Regions from separate parts of the Obesumbacterium proteus genome, predicted to be linked through region 1. Evidence: predicted binding sites of a transcription regulator. Region 1 holds the regulator's gene; the other holds the start of a gene.
The links. Region 1 encodes PurR, which represses purine synthesis genes. Its sites were predicted from a motif close to CANGCAAACGTTTGCNTG; they were not measured.
Positions count from the first base shown of each region.

Region 2: a site for PurR is predicted at 1,249-1,266, ahead of serA (phosphoglycerate dehydrogenase). Genes of this name have one in related genera too.

Region 1 covers NZ_CP014608.1:3,361,177-3,365,359, reverse strand. Annotated here, with positions in the region: gene DSM2777_RS16030 (C40 family peptidase) at 1-732, shown strand, start outside; gene sodB (superoxide dismutase [Fe]) at 1,083-1,661, shown strand; gene cydH (cytochrome bd-I oxidase subunit CydH) at 1,755-1,844, opposite strand; gene purR (HTH-type transcriptional repressor PurR) at 2,199-3,224, shown strand; gene DSM2777_RS16015 (ABC transporter permease) at 3,228-4,183, shown strand, end outside.
Region 2 covers NZ_CP014608.1:4,667,733-4,671,915, reverse strand. Annotated here, with positions in the region: gene DSM2777_RS21845 (LysR family transcriptional regulator ArgP) at 1-121, opposite strand, end outside; gene rpiA (ribose-5-phosphate isomerase RpiA) at 329-988, shown strand; gene serA (phosphoglycerate dehydrogenase) at 1,369-2,607, shown strand; gene DSM2777_RS21825 (5-formyltetrahydrofolate cyclo-ligase) at 2,686-3,318, opposite strand; RNA gene ssrS (6S RNA) at 3,350-3,532, opposite strand; gene zapA (cell division protein ZapA) at 3,637-3,966, opposite strand.

The DNA.
Region 1 (4,183 bases):
GCTAAACCTAGCGCTCTCGCCACTAAGTTTGCCAAAAATAGAGAAGTGGCGCGCAATAAAGCGAATAGCAAAAAAATAGATAAAGCCGTACTCGCCTCTATTTCTAAGCCGAAAGCAAAATCTAGCGCCAAGAAAAACGGTACGCACTCCACCGCTACGCTGGCTCGCGTTAACAATAAAAAAACCTATGGCCGCCAGCGCGGTGAATTGAATAGCCATGGTAGAAGCAGCAAAGGCGAATTAGCCAAACTCAAGCTGAATCAAAACAATATTGAAATTGTTGATGGCAAACCGATTCGTCTAAGCCCTCAGCATAAAAAACGCTATCAGCATGCCAAACAAACGGCCATGAACAAGCTGATGAATCAGGTAGGAAAACCGTACCGCTGGGGTGGCGCATCACCAAGCACTGGTTTTGACTGCAGCGGATTGGTTTATTACGCCTATCAGGATTTGCTCAGCATTAAGATCCCTCGTACTGCCAATGAAATGTATCATCTGCGCGATGCGGCTCCGGTGAAAAAAACAGAGTTACAAAAAGGCGACTTAGTCTTCTTCTGTATTAATAATCGTGGTGCCGCCGATCACGTGGGTGTTTATATGGGTGAAGGCAAATTCATTCAGTCACCTCGCACCGGCGAACAAATTCGAATCAGCTATTTAGATAATGATTATTGGCAAGGGCACTACGTTGGCGCTCGCCGCGTAATGACGCCAAAAACGATTCGTTAATAACAGAAGGTCACGATTAAACCGATTCATGATAGGGATTAATTGCATTTTGTGATAATCCCTATCATTTAGATCTACTCCATCTTGGTATTATCCCCTCCCCTTATTTTCCTTCTGTCACCGTTTTGAACGAATGGTGCACAAATCGCCAATTGATAACCAAAAACAAAAATTTTGCCTGTTATTAGATTCAAAACTTGCTAAAATCGATCCCCATAACAAGAGATCAACAAGATCGTTTCAAATTTAAAAACCCGCTCACTGACATTAACGTTGGTGTGATGCATGAAACATAAAACACTTACGTGTAACTGTTTCATTGCAAAATAGAGCAATAATAGGAGAGAGCAATGTCTTTTGAATTACCTGCATTACCATACGAAAAAAACGCACTGGAACCGCACATCTCCGCAGAAACCTTGGAATACCATTACGGTAAGCACCACAATACCTATGTGGTAAACCTGAACAACCTGATAAAAGGCACTGAATTCGAAGGTAAATCACTGGAAGAGATCATCAAGACCTCTACTGGCGGTATCTTCAACAACGCCGCTCAGGTTTGGAACCACACCTTCTACTGGCATTGCCTGTCACCAAAAGGTGGCAACGCACCAACTGGCGCCGTGGCTGAAGCCATTAACAAAGCGTTTGGTTCATTTGATGCTTTCAAAGAAGAACTGACTAAATCTGCCATCGGTAACTTCGGTTCTGGTTGGACTTGGCTGGTTAAAAAAGCAGACGGTTCTTTGGCGATTGTAAACACCTCAAACGCTGCAACTCCACTGACCAACGGTGACAAACCACTGCTGACCGTGGACGTTTGGGAACACGCCTACTACATCGACTATCGCAATGCGCGTCCTAAGTATCTGGAGAACTTCTGGGCTCTGGTAAACTGGGAATTCGTGGCGAAAAACCTGGCATAAGTTTGCTGAGTGACGTACATGAAAAAGGCGGTCAATTGACCGCCTTTTGTTTTAGCCATGTTAACGGCTATCGATAGAAAACTTAGCGATAAATCAATGTAGCGCAGCAACAAAACTAAAGATAACAATCACAGCCAGTGCTGCGACCGTTGTCATTAGAGAATATTTCAGATCGGTTTCCATTTCTTCTTCTCCCGCATTTCGTTATCAGATCAATTTTGATTATACATAAACACTTGCAGAAAGTGTGTGAAATCATTTTCACATACCTTAAATGGGATCGCACGCAGTAAAACTTTCGATTATTCTTTCTGTTAACACACAATTTTGACTTCCCCTTTTGCATTTTATAGGCCAAAATTTACGGTTTACTGCTACGTATCAGCTTTCATAACGTAAAAGAATAGGCTGGCGCTTGATATATCCGCATATTCCTCTCTTTGATGCGATTGTAATCAGTGTATTTTGATGTACGTAAGCAAACGATTAACACAATAGCTATGTCATAGTTACATTAGCTTAGGAGTCATCTGTTTCATGGCAACGATTAAAGATGTGGCAAAACGCGCGGGCGTTTCAACCACGACAGTGTCTCACGTTATTAATAAGACGCGTTTTGTCGCAGAAGAGACCAAGACCGCTGTTTGGGAAGCGATTAAAGAATTGCACTACTCCCCCAGCGCCGTCGCCCGTAGCCTGAAAGTTAACCACACCAAATCGATCGGCTTGCTGGCGACGTCCAGCGAGGCGCCCTATTTTGCTGAGGTGATTGAGGCCGTTGAAAACGCCTGTTACAGCCAAGGCTATACGCTCATTCTATGTAACTCTCACAATAATCCTGAAAAGCAAAAAGCTTATTTAGCGATGCTGGCGCAAAAACGCGTCGATGGATTGTTAGTGATGTGTTCTGAATACCCAGAGAACCTGCTGCAAACCCTTGAGGACTACCGCAATATTCCAATGGTAGTGATGGACTGGGGAACGCAACGCAGTGATTTTACGGATGCCATTCAGGATAATGCGTTCGAAGGTGGCTATTTAGCTGGTCGCTATTTAATTGAACGTGGACATCGTGATATTGGCGCGATTACCGGTCAGCTTTCTCGTAACACCGGCGGCGGTCGCCTACGTGGCTTCCTGAAAGCCCTGCAAGAAGCCAATATTCCTGCCCGCGATGAGTGGATGGTAGAAGGCGATTTCGAACCAGAATCCGGTTACAAAGCGATGCATCAGATCCTGTCGCAAAAAAATCGCCCAACCGCAGTGTTTGTGGGCGGCGACATCATGGCGATGGGCGCAATTTGCGCCGCCGATGAGATGGGCTTGCGCGTACCGCAGGATATATCGGTGATCGGTTATGATAACGTGCGCAACGCTCGCTACTTCTCGCCAGCGTTGACCACCATCCACCAGCCGAAAGAGCGTTTGGGCTCAATGGCCTTTGACATGCTCCTAGACCGTATCGTGAGCAAGCGTGAAGATTCCCAAACGATTGAAGTGCATCCAAAACTCGTGGAACGTCGCTCCGTTGCCGATGGCCCATATCTGGATTATCGCCGCTAAGTGATGAAGAACAGCCCTTATCTTTTAGCGCTGTTCCCCGTTGTGCTGTTCTTAGCAGGAGCGTTGCCAATATTGGCGGCGCTCTTGGCGCTGACTCAGCCACTGTCTGACATTTCCACGCTCAATACATTCACCCAGCCGTGGGCGCTTTTATTCCAATGGCCGGGGTTAGTGCGCTCGGTTGGCCTAAGCTTATGGAGCGCAATTGCCGCAACGTTAATATCACTTTGGTTGGCATTAGCGCTTTGCGGACAGGTTATACAGCGCGCCAGCGGCACTGCTCGGGCTATTTCAAGCGCGATTTTGGCCATGCCGCATATTGCGCTGGCAACCGGCCTCATACTGCTGTTATCCCCTTCAGGCTGGCTGCTCAGGATTATATCCCCAGCACTGACGAGTTTTGTGCGCCCGCCAGATTGGACGATCGTCAATGACCCTTATGCCCTGTCCTTAATTCTTTTACTGGTGATCAAAGAGACGCCTTTTTTATTTTTGATGGCGTTTAATATCGCGGGCCGAATCGATGTCGTCCGCCAAATACAGGCGGGTAACGCATTGGGTTACCACAGTGAGAAAGTCTGGTGGTCGCTGTTAGTCCCGCAAATACTGGTGGCTCTGCGTCTACCGCTGTTTTGCGTACTTGCCTTTGGCCTATCCGCCGTGGATATTGCCATTCTATTGGGACCCCAGCAGCCAACCACCTTGGCGTTGTTAGTTTGGCAATGGATCAGTGAACCATCCATGCGGCATCAATCTCTCGCTGCCGCTGGCACGCTGCTGCTTATTGTTATCACGTTAGTTTGCTTTGTTGCATGGCGTTGTGTTGAAAAAATCTGGCTGAAATATTGCCGCAACGCTTATGGACGAAGACGTAATACGTGGCGTATACCCCTTACCCCGCTCTGGGTGATTGGCATTCTATTAACGCTAGGCGCGTATACGGTACTCTTCGTTTGGTC
Region 2 (4,183 bases), 1.3 Mb from region 1:
GCTTGATTCGCTGAGAAACCGCTGACTGAGTTATACAGAGTTTTTGTGCCGCACGCTCAAAGCCACGTTCGCGTATTACCGCATCCAGTGCTTGCAAAGTCCGGTAGTCCGGGCGTTTCATGTTGTTCTTCGTCCCCTGCTCTTATGATTTTTATATCTTAATAACTGCAATATGCCACATTTTTTCCCCTTCAAGAGGAGAAAATACACTCTTGTCATGGAAAAGGTGATCGCGTAAGGCGAAAAAGCCGCCCTGTGACACGCCATTTATGGGCAGTTGCTCTATAATACGCACACGTTTTCGTAGCATAGTCCATAGGATTCGGTAATGACTCAAGATGAACTGAAAAAAGCAGTGGGTTGGGAAGCGCTCAAGTATGTAAAACCAGGCACCATCGTGGGGGTGGGCACGGGCTCAACCGCTGCGCATTTTATTGATGCACTGGGCACCATGAAAGGGCAGATCGAGGGCGCGGTATCCAGCTCTGATGCTTCCACTGAGAAACTGAAAAGTTTGGGTATTACCGTTTTCGATCTTAACGAAGTCGATTCGTTAGATATTTATGTTGATGGTGCGGATGAAATCAACGGCCACATGCAGATGATCAAAGGCGGCGGAGCGGCACTGACTCGCGAGAAAATCGTGGCGGCCGTGGCGAAGAAATTTATTTGTATCGTCGATTCTTCTAAACAGGTAGATATTCTGGGTAACTTCCCGCTGCCTGTCGAAGTGATCCCGATGGCGCGCTCTTACGTTGCGCGTGAACTGGTGAAGTTAGGTGGTCAGCCAGAATATCGCCAAGGCGTTCTGACCGATAACGGCAACGTGATTTTAGACGTGCATAATCTGAAAATTATGGATGCGATTGCGTTAGAAAAACAGATTAACGGTATTGCCGGTGTGGTCACCGTTGGCCTGTTCGCAAATCGTGGCGCGGACGTTGCGCTGGTTGGCTCGGCTGATGGCGTGAAAACCATTACGGCTTAAATTATCCGCCATGATGAATCAGCAGCTCCGAATCTTCGGGGCTGTTTTTTTTATGCGCAGCACTTTGGGTTTTTTATCTTATTTCTCCCTCTTTGTTAACTTCGTTTTAAACATGGAATTCCATTTATTTATCACACCCCCTAAATTCGGTGACATATGTCACATATTTGCGCTTGACGATACTTTCACGCTGTCACGATTAAAAGCAGTAGCATTTTTCGCCAACTTTTAACGTTTTCAACCCGTTGCTCACCCCCTCGTAGGCAATCGGTTGGCTTGCTGGATGCGTAATATTTGTTATGTTGGCTGCATGCCGCAGGAGTTTTGTTTTCCGTTGCGGCCACACTAAGGTTCGAATTAACAGGGGTTAGGGTCGGGTCATGGCAAAAGTATCTTTGGAGAAAGACAGGATTAAGTTCCTTTTAGTTGAAGGGGTTCATCAAAGCACCGTCGACAATCTACGTGCAGCGGGTTACACCAACATCGAATATCATAAAGGTGCGCTGGACTCGGAATCGATGAAGGCATCCATTCGTGATGCTCATTTCGTTGGAATTCGTTCCCGAACCCATCTGACCGAAGATATCTTCGCTGCGGCTGAAAAATTGATTGCCGTAGGCTGTTTCTGCATTGGTACCAATCAGGTCGATCTTACCGCGGCGGCAAAACGTGGTATTCCGGTATTTAATGCGCCGTTCTCTAATACACGTTCGGTAGCCGAAATGGTGCTGGGCGAGCTGTTGTTGCTGCTACGCGGTATCCCAACGGCCAATGCCTGTGCGCATCGCGGTGAATGGAATAAACAGGCCGTGGGCTGTTTTGAAGCGCGTGGTAAAAAACTGGGTATTATTGGTTACGGGCATATCGGAACTCAGCTGGGTATTTTGGCTGAAGGCATTGGTATGAACGTCTTCTTCTACGATATCGAGAATAAACTGCCGTTGGGTAATGCGCAGCAGGTACGTCATCTCTCTGATTTGCTCAACATGAGCGATGTCGTGACATTGCATGTGCCTGAAACGCGTTCCACCAAAGATATGATTGGTGCCGAAGAGCTGGCGCTCATGAAGCCTGGAGCCATTCTTATCAACGCATCACGCGGCACCGTGGTGGATATCCCTGCTCTGTGCAACGCGTTATCTTCCAAGCATTTATCGGGTGCGGCCATCGACGTGTTCCCAACGGAGCCAGCCACCAACAGTGATCCGTTTAATTCACCGTTGTGTGAATTCGATAACGTCTTGCTAACGCCGCACATTGGCGGTTCAACGCAGGAAGCACAGGAAAATATCGGTGCTGAAGTGGCGGGTAAACTCACGAAATATTCCGATAACGGTTCTTCATTGTCAGCGGTGAACTTCCCTGAGGTTTCTCTGCCGATGCATGAAGAAAATGTCAGCCGTCTGCTGCATATTCATGAAAACCGTCCTGGCGTACTGACGCAGATTAACCAGATCTTTGCGGAAGAGGGCGTCAACATTGCCGCGCAGTATCTGCAAACCAATGCTCAGATCGGCTATGTCGTTATTGATATCGAAACCGAGACTGAACGTGCGGAAGCGGCGTTGCTGCGCATGAAAGAAATTACGGGAACAATTCGCGCCCGCTTGCTGTACTAATCTCTAAGCGCGATGTTCTTCGCACTAACAAAAATGGCAGCCTAATCGCTGCCATTTTTATTGGGGCATTTTGTCATCTTACCAGCGGTAGTGAGTGCTCGGCGTGATGATTTCTGGCAGTGGAACATCCCACTCTTGTACCGGCAGCGCATCGACTCTCTGACAGTCATGCGCTAATCCTATTGGGTATGGCCCGCGTTGTTGGGCGTAGGCACTTTCCCAATCCTGTAAGGTTCGGTCATAAAATCCGCCTCCCATGCCTAATCTTTGTCCTGTGGCATCAAACGCAACCAGCGGGGTAAAAATGATATCTAGCTGAGACACCGGTAATACCTGTTGTACGTTAAGGCGTGGCTCTTCAATGCCAAAATGATTCAGAACCATTTCGCTTTCGGCACCATAATGTAAAAACAGTAAGTTACCGCGGCTGAAGGGATGGAGAACCGGAAGATAAACCGATTTTCCCGCCTGCCAAAGACGTTCAATCAGCGGTCTGGTATTGAGCTCGCCGTCGAAAGAGAGAAACAGGGAAACGGTGCGTGAGTTTTGAATTCGCGGTAGTTCCATCACGCGTGTCGCAATATCTTGTGCGGCATGATGTTGGAAATCATCGCTAAGATTTTTACGTAATTGGCGAACTGAACGGCGGATATCCGAGCGGGATTGACCCGAATTTGAAGAAGATGTGCTGACAGAATGATTATTGGACATGACACACCCGTTTAAGGATGTTTGGTGTAAGGGAATCTCCGAGGTGCCGCAGCAGGCTGTAACCCTTGAACCCATGGTTCAAGGTGAACGCAACGACGCAATCTTAAGGCTTCTCGGAGACCGAGCGTGCTCACCGATTACGGATCCGCCGCATTCTTGAGGTATTAAATATCGGCTCAGGGGACTGGCCCGCACACGAACACCTCAGAGAAATTTTGTATCCTTTACTGTTAATTAGCTTATCACATTTTTCTTAAAATGATACGACTTTCTTTAAAAATCGTTTGCCAATCAACATGTTACAACTATAAGTCACACTTATTCGAACTGCGCACCCTGACGATCAGTGATGCGACCTTGTTCCAGCAGAGCTTGTTCGATGGTCTGCTGCAACATGCGAATTCTTTGTTCCATATTGGAAGCATAATCGCGAGTTTTCAAGCGTTCTTGCGCCAGTTCGTGACATACGTTTAATGCCGCGATGAAAACCAGTTGCTCCGTATTGGTGACTCTAGTGCGAACTTTGAGATCTTGCAACCGCTGATTAAGATCCTCTGCAGCCTGATTCAACGCTTCTTGTTGTTCTGGCGGGCAATTAACTCTTAACGAACGACCAAAAATTTGAATATCTACCGGTTGTGCAGACATACCACCTTCCTGCCTAGATTTTGCGCCAGTTTCAAAACCGCGAGGGTCACTAAATCGGGCGCCAACTATATATACCTCGCTATGCAGATACAAGCCTTTTGACTCATGCCCTTCATACTTGAAGATTTATCTGTGTTGGCTGCGTTTGCTTACCGACCTGATATAACTTCAACTATCTTGGGCATGTACCCTGGGTTGCGAAGCCGCAAATGTGAAT